DNA from 4 places in the Monashia sp. HAY1-2A genome. Region 2 is predicted to be linked to each of the others. Evidence: predicted binding sites of a transcription regulator. Region 2 holds the regulator's gene; each other region holds the start of a gene.
The links. The regulator LexA, encoded in region 2, represses DNA repair genes until DNA is damaged. The targets are predictions, from matches to a motif close to TCGAACANNTGTTCGA.

Region 1: ACPYOM_RS10300 (HNH endonuclease signature motif containing protein) is a predicted target of LexA. The motif match lies at 1,986-2,001, and genes of this name have one in related genera.
Region 3: ACPYOM_RS10995 (alpha-ketoglutarate-dependent dioxygenase AlkB) is a predicted target of LexA. The motif match lies at 1,869-1,884, and genes of this name have one in related genera.
Region 4: ACPYOM_RS14565 (HNH endonuclease signature motif containing protein) is a predicted target of LexA. The motif match lies at 1,284-1,299, and genes of this name have one in related genera.

The regions. Positions count from the first base shown of each region.
Region 1 is NZ_JBNDHY010000055.1:11,474-14,676, reverse strand. Features, by position in the region: gene ACPYOM_RS10305 (family 43 glycosylhydrolase) at 1-1,777, shown strand, start outside; gene ACPYOM_RS10300 (HNH endonuclease signature motif containing protein) at 2,009-3,203, shown strand, end outside.
Region 2 is NZ_JBNDHY010000015.1:36,484-39,686, forward strand. Features, by position in the region: gene ACPYOM_RS03930 (PKD domain-containing protein) at 1-2, shown strand, start outside; gene ACPYOM_RS03935 (hypothetical protein) at 39-944, opposite strand; gene lexA (transcriptional repressor LexA) at 1,059-1,766, opposite strand; gene ACPYOM_RS03945 (LysM peptidoglycan-binding domain-containing protein) at 1,995-2,408, shown strand; gene ACPYOM_RS03950 (hypothetical protein) at 2,669-2,974, shown strand; gene ACPYOM_RS03955 (alpha/beta hydrolase) at 2,971-3,203, shown strand, end outside.
Region 3 is NZ_JBNDHY010000061.1:15,018-18,220, reverse strand. Features, by position in the region: gene ACPYOM_RS11010 (SMP-30/gluconolactonase/LRE family protein) at 1-129, shown strand, start outside; gene ACPYOM_RS11005 (isoprenyl transferase) at 185-976, opposite strand; gene recO (DNA repair protein RecO) at 1,023-1,751, opposite strand; gene ACPYOM_RS10995 (alpha-ketoglutarate-dependent dioxygenase AlkB) at 1,907-2,557, shown strand; gene ACPYOM_RS10990 (maleylpyruvate isomerase family mycothiol-dependent enzyme) at 2,583-3,203, shown strand, end outside.
Region 4 is NZ_JBNDHY010000097.1:1,662-4,864, forward strand. Features, by position in the region: gene ACPYOM_RS14565 (HNH endonuclease signature motif containing protein) at 1-1,276, opposite strand, end outside; gene ACPYOM_RS14570 (RidA family protein) at 1,581-2,000, shown strand; gene ACPYOM_RS14575 (VWA domain-containing protein) at 2,028-3,203, opposite strand, start outside.

The DNA of each region.
Region 1 (3,203 bases), on a different contig from region 2:
GCCCGCGCCGACGACGAGGAAGGGCGTCATCGCCGACTACCGCTTCGCCACGACGGCCGGGGGCACGGCGACCAGCGTCCCCGACGCGTCCGGCAACCAGCGCCCGGCGACGCTCAGGGGCGATGCGACGCGCACGACCGACGCGCTCCGGCTCGGCGGCACCGACGGCTACGTCGACCTGCCCGACAACCTCCTCGCCGGACTCGACGCCGTCACGGTGTCGACCCAGGTGTGGATCGACCCCAGCCAGCCGACGCCGTACTTCCTCTGGGGCCTCGGCAACACGCTGAACGGGTCCGGCACCGGGTACCTCTTCGCCACGGGCGACGCCTACCGCACGGCCATCGCTCCGGGGAACTGGTCGACGGAGCAGAACACGACGTCCGGACGCGACCTGCCGCGCGGTTCGTGGCACACCCTGACCTACACGCTCGCCGGCGGCACCGCGGTGCTCTACCTCGACGGGGCGCAGGTCGCCCGAACCACGAACGTCACGGTGACGCCGGGGCAGCTCGGGGACGGCGTGACGACGGCCGGCTACGTGGGTCGGTCCCTGTACTCGGGCGACCGCTACCTCAAGGGCCGGGTCCGGTCGTTCACCCTGTGGAACCGCGGCCTCTCGGCCGAGGAGGTGCTCGGGCTGCCGGGCAACGAGACCGCGATCGGGTCGGTGACGCTCGACGCGCTCAGGGTGCCGGCCATCATCGACTCCACCGCGGGCACCGTCACGCTGCCGGTGAAGCCGGGCGCCGACGTCCGCCACCTCGCGCCGACGTTCGGCGTGCCCGTCGAGGCGCGGGTGACGCCCGGCAACGGCTCCACCCAGGACTTCTCGACGCCCGTGACCTACACGGTGACCGGGGCCGACGGGACGACGCGGGCGTGGAAGGTCAGCGCGGTGGTCATGAACAGCCCGGTCCTGCCCGGCTACAACGCCGACCCGAACATCGTCCGGTTCGGGGAAACGTACTGGATCTACGCGACGACGGACGGCTTCGAGGGCTGGTCGAGCACGACGTTCACGACGTGGTCGAGCACGGACCTCGTCCACTGGACCGCGCACCCGGTCATCCTCGACCTCGGGCCGGACGTCACGTGGGCCGACGGCCGGGCCTGGGCACCGGCGGCGCTCGAGAAGGACGGCCGGTACTACCTCTACTTCTGTGCGGACGCGAAGATCGGTGTGGCCGTTGCGGACTCGCCCGCCGGGCCCTTCCGGGACGCCATCGGCAAGCCGCTCGTCGCGTCGAACCCGAACGGCGGCCAGGCCATCGACCCGGCGGTCTTCACCGACGACGACGGCCAGAGCTACCTCTACTGGGGCAACGGCAACGCGTACGTCGTGCCCCTGAACGCCGACCTGACCTCGTACGACCCGGCCAGGGTGGTCCGGCTCACCGGGCTCACCGACTTCCGCGAGGGCCTGTTCATGCACAAGCGGAACGGCACGTACTACCTGTCGTGGTCGATCGATGACACGCGCAGCGAGAACTACCGGGTCGGCTACGCGACGATGACGAGCCCCCTCGGGGCGGGCCTGGTCAACCGCGGGGTCATCCTGTCGAAGGACCCGTCGCTCGGCATCCTCGGCACCGGCCACCACTCGGTGGTCCAGGTGCCCGGCACCGACGACTGGTACATCGCCTACCACCGGTTCGCGATCCCCGGCGGCGACGGCATGCACCGCGAGGTGACCATCGACCGGCTCCGCTACAACCCGGACGGCACGATCGCCCCCGTCGTGCCGACCCTCGGGAGCGTCCCACCGCTGCGCTGACGGTGGTGACGTGACCCCACCGGTCGGCCCGCCTCCCCTCCAGCGGGCCGACCGAGTGGCCAGTGACATGCTGCGCCGGCCCGGCGGCGTGTCCCGGAACGGCGTCGTGCCGCCGCCGGGACACGGGGCATGTCGGACTCAGCTGAGCCACACCCTTTCGCGAGTACGACTGTGGGCGAACTCGCCCGTGGGCAACGGAGTTTCTCGTTCGAACACCTGTACGATAAACGTATGTCGCAGGCGGTGATCGAGCAGGACTGGGACCTCGTCGCGTCCCTGGCCGCCGACCTGCACGACGCCCACGCGCGCCTCGTCGAGGCCGTCGCCGCCGCGCTGGTCGAGGGGTGCTGGCAGGCGGCCGGGATCCGCTCTCCGGAGCACTGGCTCGTCGTGCGGGCCGGGCTCTCGCGCGGGCAGGCCGCCGCGGTCGTGCTGCTGGCCCGGCGGGCGGCCGAGCTGCCGGCCACCACCGCCTTGCTGCGCGAGGGCCGGATCAGCCTGGACCAGGCCGCGGTGGTGGCCCGGCACACCCCGGCCGCCTTCGACGAGACGGTCGCCGAGTTCGCCCGGCACGCGACGGTCCCGCAGCTGCAACGCACCGTCACCCGCTACGACTTCACCCTCGAACCTCGCCTCCTCGACGACGACGGCAACCTCCTGCCCGCCGAACGACCCACCGGTCCCGACGCCGGCGCCGAGCACGAGGCCGGGCCCGCGCGGCCGCAGCTCGTCGCCCCGGCGTCGTTGAGCATGGGAACCGGCCCCGACGGCCGGTTCCGGCTGCGGTACGAGGCGCCCGCCGAGGTCGGCGCGCTCGTGCGGGCCGCGCTCGCCGAGGCCAGGGACCACCTCTTCCGCGCCACCGGGCAGGACCCGGACCGGCACGAGGTCATCGAGGAGGTCATCGAGGGCGACCCGGCCGCCCATCCCGGCCCGCACCGGGTCACCTGGGCCGACGCGCTCGTCCTGCTCGCGACCCGCTCCCTCGAGTCCGGAACCGCCCCCACGCGCGCCCGACGCGCCCGCTACCGGGTCCAGGTCCACCTGGACACCGACGGCGGCTGGCTCACCGGCACCCCGCGCCTGCCCCGCCACATCGCCGACGGGCTCACGTGCGACGGCACCCTGACCCCGGTCTGGCAGACCGAGGGGCGCCCGGTCAACGTCGGCCGCAGCCAGCGGGTCGTGCCGCACCGGACCCGGGTCCTCGTGCTGGACCGCGACCGCGGCTGCCGCTTCCCCGGTTGCCGGGCCAGCACCGACATCCACCTCGAGGTCCACCACCTCACCCACTGGCGCGACGGTGGGCCCACCGACCTGGCCAACCTGCTGTGCCTGTGCACCTTCCACCACGACGGCCACCACCGCGGCGAGTACACCATCACCGGCGACCCCACCAAGGCGGACGGGCTCGACTTCGCCAGCC
Region 2 (3,203 bases):
GATCGTCCGACGACCGGCGGTGGCGAACCACCGGGCCGTCACTCCGCGATGGCGGCGGCCCTACGAGCCTCGAGGTCCGTGCTGTCGCGCAGGTTCCACAGCTCCTTGGTCTGGAGGATCCAGTAGGCGCAGAACAGGACGATGATGATGACTTCGCAGATCAGGATCACGTGGTCGAAGCCGTGCAGCGTCAGGTGTGCGAGCACCGTGAGGGCCAGCAGCGCAGCCAGGGTCCCGGCGATGACGAGGTACCACCTCTTGTACCCCGCCGCTTCTTGGGTCGAGGTGTGTCGGTCCTCGACCCGGAAGGCGCTGAGGACCATGACGGCGATGACGCCGGCCACCATCGTCGCGGCGGCGATGCCGTGGCTCAGGGCCACGAAACGGTCGGGCAGCGCGAGGAAGAGCACGAGCTCGAACACGACCACGGCACTGCACGCCGCGGTGACGAGCAGGGTGCGCACCGGTGGTCGGCGTGCGGGGTCCCTGAGCTCGGCGCGTCGCAGCCATGCCGTCACGACGAGGGCGAGGAGACCCACGGCGACCAGGGACCACACGCTGTTGTCGACCGCGTCGGAGATGGCCGTCGTGGGCAGGGCGAACGGGTTGGGCGCGCCTGCAACACTGCAGCGATCGTCCGGGACGGTGGGCACCATGGCGACCACGAACGCCATGAAGCCGGAGAAGTTGAGGAGCACGTCCTCCTCCGACGAGTGGCCCTTGTAGACGACGAGGGCGGCGCCGAGCGCGCAGAGGCTGCCGACGAAGACCGTGCGCGCAGGGGTGAAGTAGTAGGCGCTGATCGAGCCCAGCCAGCACGACCGGTTCGTGCCCCACCACCACTGGAGCACGACGGACAGCAGCAGCATGAGCAGCAGCGCCACCATGCCGCCCCGCAGATAGCGATACGTGAAGACGACGTCGCGGTCGGGCCGGTCGGGCATGGCGTCCTCCTCAGGCACTGTGCTCCCAGAGTGGCGAGTCCAGGGTGCGGATACCTCACGGCGCGCCGCAGATGATCCGCGACGCGCCCGTGATGTGGCCGCGGTGGGGGCTGCTCAGACGCGACGCAGGACTGCGGTCACCTTTCCGAGGATCGTCGCATCGTCGCCGTCGATCGGGTCGTAGGCCTCGTTGTGAGGCAGCAACCACACGTGACCGTCCTTGCGCTTGAAGGTCTTCACCGTGGCCTCGTTGTCGAGCATCGCCGCGACGATGTCGCCGTTCTCGGCAGTCGGCTGCTGGCGCACGACCACCCAGTCGCCATCGCAGATCGCGGCGTCGACCATCGAGTCGCCCTGGACCTTGAGCAGGAAGAGCTGCCCCTCGCCGACGACCTGGCGGGGCAGCGGGAAGACGTCCTCGACGACCTCCTCGGCGGTGATGGGCACCCCGGCGGCGATCTTGCCGAGGACGGGCACGTACGACGCCTCGGGGCGCGTGTCACCGGAGTCGGTCTCGACGTCGTGCTGGTCGGACGCTGCGGCGCGCCCGCGGCGCCCCGTCGCGTCTCCGGCGTCGGGGGAGACGACCTCGAGGGCGCGCGGACGGTTGGGGTCCCGACGCAGGTAGCCCTTGCGCTCGAGGGCGGCGAGCTGGTGGCTGACGCTCGACGGGCTGGCGAGCCCGACGGCCTCACCGATCTCGCGCATGCTCGGCGGGTAGCCGCGTCGGTCGACGGAGTTGCGGATCACCTCGAGCACGCGCCGCTGGCGCATCGTCAGCCCATCGCCCTTGTCGCGGTCGGGAAGCTCGGTCACGCCCATGGTGTCCCCTTCGTCGGCGGCCCCAGGCACCCCGGTCCCGGCGCTCGCGAGGCCAGTGTCAGTGGTGACTGGTGTGGTTGGTGGTGTGAGGAAAGCGTACGGGGTTCGAACACAGTTGCCAAACACCTGTTCGAAGCATGTCTCGACTTCATCGATCAGACGTGCTACAACTCGTACAGGCGTTCTATCGAACACATGTTCGCAAGTCAGCAGCAAGGGGAGGTCAGCATGAGCGTGGTCGCCATCGAAGCCGTTCGCCGGCAGCGGGAGACGGGGGTCGGGGAGTCCGACTTCGTCTCGCGGCCGCAGCTCGTCCTCGTTCCCACCGGACGCGCCGCCGTGCGGGCCGCCCGTGCCGCCCGCCCGCGGATGCGCCTGACGCGGTTCGGCCGCCTCGTCGTGACGCTCTTCGTCGGCGCCGTGGTCCTCGCCCTCGGGATCGGCCTCGCCAGTCAGCTCGCCTCGGCCACGGGTGCACCGCGCACGATCACGGTCGAGTCGGGTCAGACCCTGTCGGGCATCGCGGCTCGTGAGCTCCCGGGCCTTCCGGTGCGCGAGGGGGTCGTCGAGCTGCAGCTGGCCAACTCCCTCTCGACGTCGATGATCCACACGGGCCAGCGGCTCGTCATCCCGGCTCCCTGACGTCGCCGTTCGTGCCGCCTCCCGGCACGTCCCCCGACCGCCGCGTTGGCTCCACCTTCAGCGGCTGGCCCTCCAGGCGCTTCGACCCCGTCTGGTGGCCCGGACGCCGCACCCCTTCGGGTGCGGCGTCCTGCTGTGTCCGGCTTCGGCCGCCCTGTGGATGAGGCATGGACGCTGGGCGCCGGTCCCCGGGCCTGTGGATGCACCTCTGCCCGCGAGCGATGTCCTTCCTACCGTGGGGATCTCGGGAAGGGGAGCGCATGCGGTACGAGGTGGACACGGGCACGGTCGACGACGCGGCCGCGACGGCAGACTGGGCGCTCGCGCGCCTGACCGTGGTGAGGCCGGATCTCGCGGTCGAGCCGGTCGGGGTGGCGCTCGCCGGCGGCATGCTCGCCGCATCCGTCTCCCGGATCTCGCTCGCCTGGCGAGAACGGCTTCGTGAGGCCCGTGTGGAGCTGCTCGGCCTCGGGTCGGCCCTCCAGGAGGCCTCGAGGCTGTACTCCGGCGTCGAGCATGCCGCCGCCCGGGCGTTCACGAACCCGTCCGGTGACGGTGCGCCGTGACGACGTTCGACGTCGCTCGCGTGCGGACGGCTCGTCCCGGTGCCCTCGAGCTCGCCGCCCGCCGTCTCACGCAGAGCCGCCTCGAGGTCCAGGCCGTCGTGGCGGACCTGCTGCATCGCCGGGGCTCGACGTGGTCGGGACCGGCGTCGAGCGCGGCCGCCGAACGGCAGGTGACCCTCGTCGCCGGCCTCGCCCGCCTCGCGGCGTGCCTGGCGGCGTCGTCCACCGC
Region 3 (3,203 bases), on a different contig from region 2:
AGCGACAGCTTCGAGATCCCGACGACCGTCGCGCGGTTCGGTGACCGGCTCGCGGTCGTCAACGCGAAGTTCGACACCGGGTTCCCACCCACGGCGAGCACGTACGACGTCGTCGTCGTCGACCGCTGAGGCCCACCCCACCCGGCGCTCCGCTCCCGAGCTGCGCGCCTGTGGTGCGCCGTCGTCAGGACCGGGTGGGGGCGTCGACCGCGCCGCCGTACCGCCGGTCGCGGGCGACGTACTCCTCGACGGCGGCCCACAGGTCGCGGCGGTCGTAGTCGGGCCACAGCCGGTTCTGGAACACCATCTCGGCGTACGCCGACTGCCACAGGAGGAAGTTGCTCGTGCGCTGCTCACCCGAGGAGCGCACGAACAGGTCGACGTCGGGCATCGTCGGCTCGTCGAGGTACCTCTTGATCGTCCTCTCGTCGACCGAGCCGGGCCGGAGGCGACCGTCCTTGACGTCGTGGGCGATCCGCTGGACGGCGTCGGCGATCTCGGCGCGACCGCCGTAGTTGACGCAGAAGTAGAGAGTCAGCCCGGTGTTGTGCTGCGTCAGCTCCTGGGCGACCTCGAGCTCCTTGATCACCGAGCGCCACAGTCGCGGCGCGCGCCCGACCCACCGCATCCGCACGCCCCACTCGTGCAGCTGGTCGCGGCGGCGGCGGATGACGTCGCGGTTGAAGCCCATGAGGAAGCGCACCTCCTCGGGCGACCGGCGCCAGTTCTCCGTCGAGAAGGCGTACGCCGACAGGTGGGTGACCCCGACCTCGATGGCGCCCGCGACGACGTCGAGCAGCGACGCCTCTCCCGCCTCGTGGCCCTTGGTGCGCGGCAGCCCACGCTGGTTGGCCCACCGGCCGTTGCCGTCCATGACGATCGCGACGTGTCCGGGCAGCGCACCGGCCGGGATGACCGGGGCGGTGGCTCCCGACGGGTGCGGGAAGGGCCGGGCGTACGGGGTGGCGGCGGGCATGGCTCTCCGGTCGGTGGGAGGTGCGGTGGACGGATCGGCTTCGGGCTCAGGCGCGCTCGACGAGCCGTAGGGAGCGTAGCCCCCGCTCGATGTGCCACTGGAGGAACGCCGACACCATGCCGTTGCCCTGCCGGCGGTGGCGCGGGTCGCTCTCGTCGGCGAGGTCCCAGTCGCCCGAGAGCAGGGCAGCGAGCAGCTCGAACGTCTCCGGCGCGGGCGCCGTCGAGCCGGGCGGCCGGCACGAGGAGCACACCGCCCCACCCGCCTGGACGTTGAAGGCGCGGTGCGGTCCGTCGGCGCCGCAGCGCGCACAGTCGACGAAGCTCGGCGCCCAACCGGCGACGGCGAGGGAGCGCAGCAGGTACGCGTCGAGGACGAGGCCGGGGTCGTGGGTGCGCTCGGCGAGGGAGCGCAGCGCCCCGGCGAGGAGGAGGTACTGCTGGGTCTGCGGCTCGTGCTCCTCGGTCAGCTGCAGCGCCGTCTCGAGCATCGACGTCGCGCACGTGTAGGCCGTGTAGTCGCGGGCGATCGCGTCGCCGTACGGCGCGAGGGTCTCGACCTGGGTCACGGTGTCGAGGTTGCGCCCCTCGTAGCACTGGACGTCGACGACCATGCCCGGTTCGAGACGTGAGCCGAACCGGGACTTCGTCCGCCGGACGCCCTTGGCGACGGCTCGCACGCGCCCGCGGGTGCGGGTCAGCATCGTGATGATGCGGTCGGCCTCGCCCAGCTTGTGCGTGCGCAGGACGATCGCCTCGTCGCGGTAGAGGGGCATGGGTCCATTCTCCCTCGCGGGCGGCGTCACGACGCGCGCACGCGCCGCAGGCTCCCACGCCACCGCGCCGGCGCCCGGGAGGACCGCTGCACCGGCCATCGAGATCCGTGCGTTGTCTCGAACACGTGTTCGACCTGGTGCGTTACAGTGGCGGCATGGACCTCACCCTTCAGGGGTCGCTGCTCGACCTCACCGACGAGATGACGCTGCGCGACGTCGGCACCGGCCTGCGCCGCCACGCCCTGGCCCACGGGGCGTGGGTGGACGTGCGGCCGGGCTGGCTGGCGGCGGGCGACGCGCTGCTCTCGGCCCTCCTGCACGACGTGCCCTGGCACGCCGAGCGGCGGCAGATGTACGACAACGTCGTGGACGTCCCGCGGCTCACGAAGTTCTACGCGGCCGGAGAACGCCTCCCGCACCCCCTGCTCGACCAGGCCCGCGACGCACTGAGCGCGCACTACGCGAGCGAGCTGGGCGAGCCGTTCGTCACGGCGGGGCTGTGCCTGTACCGCGACGGTCACGACAGCGTCGCCTGGCACGGTGACCGCATCGGGCGCTCCAGAGACAGCGACACGATGGTCGCGATCCTGTCGCTCGGGTCGCCGAGGGTGCTCGCCCTGCGCCCGCGCGACGGTGGTGCGATCCCCGGCACGACGCAGAAGAGCTTGCGCTACCCCCTGGGCCATGGTGACCTCGTGGTGATGGGCGGCTCCTGCCAGCGCACGTGGGACCATGCGGTCCCGAAGACGTCCGAGCCGATGGGGCCCCGCATCTCCGTCCAGTTCCGCGTCGCGGGAGTCCGCTGACCGCTCGCACGACCAAGGAGTCCGCATGCCCTCTGCCCCATCGGGTGCAGACCTTCCCTTCCTCGACCACCTCGCCGCCGAGTCGGCCCGTTTCCGCGAGGTCCTCGCCGGCGTACCGGCCGGGACCACCGTGCCGACGTGCCCGGACTGGGACGCCGACGACCTGCTGTGGCACCTCGCCGACGTCCAGTGGTTCTGGGGTGAGATCGCCGAGAACCGCCTGACGACGGCCGAGCAGGTCGAGGCGCACGGCGACGCGCGGCCGCCGCGACCGGAGGGTCGTGCCGCCCTCCTCGAGGCCTTCGACACGTCGAGCGGCCGGCTGCACGAGCAGCTCTCGCAGCTCCCACCCGACACCGAGCTGTGGATGTGGGCCGACGAGCACACCGCCGGCTACATCCGCCGCAGGCAGGCCCACGAGGCCCTCGTGCACCGCCTCGACGCCGAGGCCACCGCGGGCATCGCCCCGGAGGACCGCGCCGCGATCGACGCCCGGCTCGCGGCCGACGGCGTCGACGAGGCCCTTCGCATCATGCGCGGCTACGAGCCCGAGCCCGGGCTCGAGCACGCGCCGCTCGGGGCGCCGGTCACCGTCGTCACCGTCGACACGATGCACACGTGGACCGTCACCCCGGTACGTGTCACC
Region 4 (3,203 bases), on a different contig from region 2:
GTGCACCGCAGTCCGGTCGCGCACCGGGTCGGACCGACGGCCCGGTCGAGAGGACCGGACGAGCCTGACCACCTGAACCGGTCGGCTCGGCCCGGCTCCCGGTATGGGAGGTGCGGCGCATCGGGCCGATGGGGCGCCCGAGCCGCGTCGTGAACTCCAGGTCCTCGGGGGCAGCAGGGTCGCCCACGACGGTGAACTCGCCGCGGTGGTGCGCGTCGTGGTGGAAGGGGCACAGCGACAGGAGGTTCGCCAGGTCGGTGGCACCGCCGTCGCGCCAGTGGACCAGGTGGTGGACCTCGACGAAGGCGGTCGCGCCGCAGCCCGGAAAGCGGCAGCCGCGGTCACGGTCGTCCACGAGGACCTTGGTGCGGTGGGGCACCACCCGCTGACTGCGCCCGACGTTGATGGGGCGGCCCTCGGTCGTCCACACCGGTGTCAGGTTGCCGTCGCACGTGAGCCCGTCCACGACGCCTCGGGGCAGGCGCGGCGTGCCGGTGAGCCAACCCCCGTCGGTGTCGAGGAAGACGTGGACGCGGTAGCGCGAGCGTCGCCCCGGCGTCGCGCCACCTTCCAGTGACCGCTCGGCCATGAGGGTGAGCGCGTCGGCCCACGTGACGCCGGGGTGTCCACCGGCGGCCTCGTCGACGAGGAGAGCCGGAGTGCTGTCCTCGCTCGACCCGGCGGTGTGGAAGAGATGGTCTCGGGCCTCGCGCAGCGCTGCCTCGACGAGGGCCCCGATCTCCGGTGGGGCGTCGTAGCGCAGCCGGAACCGGCCCTCTTCATCGGTGCCCATGGACAGCGACGGCGGCGCGACCGGTGCCCGACGGGACTCGGCCTGCTCGGAGGGCTGGATCTCGCCCTCGGTGTCGAACGTCTCCGGCTCGAGCGTGAAGTCGTAGCGGCTGACGGTGCGGTGCAGCGGGGTGACCGTCGCGTGCGTGGCGAACTCCGCAACCGTCGCGTCGAACTCGGGCGGGGTGTGCCGCGCCACCACGGCCGCCTGGTCGAGCGAGAGCCGACCGTCGTGCAGGGCAGCCGAGGTCAGTGGCAGCTCGCCGGCCCGGCGCGCGATCAGCACGATCGCCCGCGCCTGGCCGCGCGAGAGGCCCGCCCGCACCATGAGCCAGTGCTCGGGCGAGCGGATGCTGGAGGCCTGCCAGGACCCCTCGGTCAGGGCGTGCTCGACGAGCCGGACGAGGCGCCCGTGCGCGTCGTGGAGGTCGGCGGCGAGGGCCGCGACGAGCTCCCAGCCCGCCTCGATCGCCGCCGTCGCCATGCCCCAATCGTCCAAGTGTTCGAAGCGGCGGCCCAGACTTCTCCACAGCGATGAGGTCGCGCGCGACGCGGCGCCGTCGACCTGACGACGGTCCCAGCACCCGTTGCCTCAGTAGCTTCTCGTGGCGATGGCGTCGACGGACGGCGTCACGGATGACGACCACGATCACCCGATGCGTCGTGGGGCCGAACGTGCCCGGGCCTCCGCGGGCCGGTGATGGTCGTCGTCCGGAACGACGGGACGGCTGCCGAGGCCCCGGCCGTCAGGTCCGGTTCGTCCGCGCGAGGCCGCTACCGTCGGAGCCATGACGGCACCCGACAGCGTCGTCCGGCTCGTCCGGTCGACCGCGCTCACCGACACCGCGCCCTACGCGTACGCGTCGACGACGAACGGGCCCGCTCGCCTCGTCTTCACGGCAGGGGCCTGTCCCCTCGACGCCGACGGGGCCACGGTGGCGCCCGGCGACATCGCGGCCCAGGCACGGCAGTGCATCGACAACCTCGTCACAGCCCTCGCCGAGTCCGGCGCCCGTCTGGTCGACGTCGTCTACACGCGTGTCCTCGTGGCGACGACTGTGCGCGAGGACCTCGTCACCGCCTGGACGGTCGTCCACGACGCGTTCGGCGAGCACGAGGTGCCGAGCACCCTGCACGGCGTCACCGTGCTCGGCTACGCCGACCAGCTCGTCGAGATCGAGGCCGTGGCCGCCCTTCCCGGCGCCTGACTCGGCGTCCGACGCCCGTGGGCGGGCTCAGACGGGCGGGTCGGGCTCGTGGGTGGTGACGATGTCGTTGGCGGCGGCCCATGCCGTGATGTCGCGCTTCTCGATCGCGGTCGCCATGAGGTCGGGGAAGCGGTCGGGGGTGCACGCGAACGCCGGGACGCCGACGGCCGCCAGCGCGGCCGCGTGCTCCGCGTCGTAGCTCGGGCTGCCCGAGTCGCTGAGCGCGAGCAGGGCGACCATCGTCGCACCGGAGGCGACGACCGAGGACGCCCGCCGCACCATCTCCTCGGCGATGCCGCCCTCGTAGAGGTCGCTGATGAGCACGAGGATCGTGTCGGCGGGCTGCTCGATGAGCGACTCGCAGTACGCCAGGGCCCGGTTGATGTCGGTGCCGCCACCGAGCTGCACGCCGAAGAGGACGTCGACGGGGTCGTCGAGCTCGTCGGTCAGGTCGACGACCTGGGTGTCGAAGACGACGAGCCTCGTCTCGACCGACCGCAGCGAGGCGAGCACCGCCCCGAAGACGCTCGCGTACACGACCGACTCGGCCATCGACCCGGACTGGTCGATGCAGAGGATGACCTGGCGCTCGACGCGGTGGGCCCGGCGCGCGTACCCGACGAGCCGCTCGGGCACGACGGTCCGCAGGTCGGGCTGGTAGTGCCGCAGGTTGGCCGCGATGGTGCGGTTCCAGTCGATGTCGGAGTGCCGCGGGCGGCGGGTGCGGGCCGCGCGGTTCAGCGCCCCGGTGACGGCCTCGACGGTCCGCTGCCTCAGCCGCTCCTCGAGCTGGTCGGTGACGGTGCGCACGACGCCCCGGGCGGTGGCGCGGGACCGCTCGGGGATGACGCGACCCAGGCCGACGAGCGTCGAGACGAGGTTGACGTCGGGCTGGACGGCCTCCATGAGCTCCGGCTCGAGGAGCAGCTGGGTCAGGCCGAGCCGGTCCATCGCGTCGGCCTGCATGACCTGCACGACCGAGGACGGGAAGTAGCCCCGGATGTCGCCGAGCCACCGCGCCACCCGGGGCGCGGACGCGCCGAGCCCGCCCTTGCGCTGCCCGTCGTACAGCTCGCGCAGCGCCTCGTCGCGCTTGACGTCGTCCGCGTCGAGCGACGCCGCGTCGCCGATGCCGTCGGCCTCCTCGCCACCGAGGACGAGACGCCAGCGGGTCAGCCGGTCGCGACGCGTCGGGGTGACGCT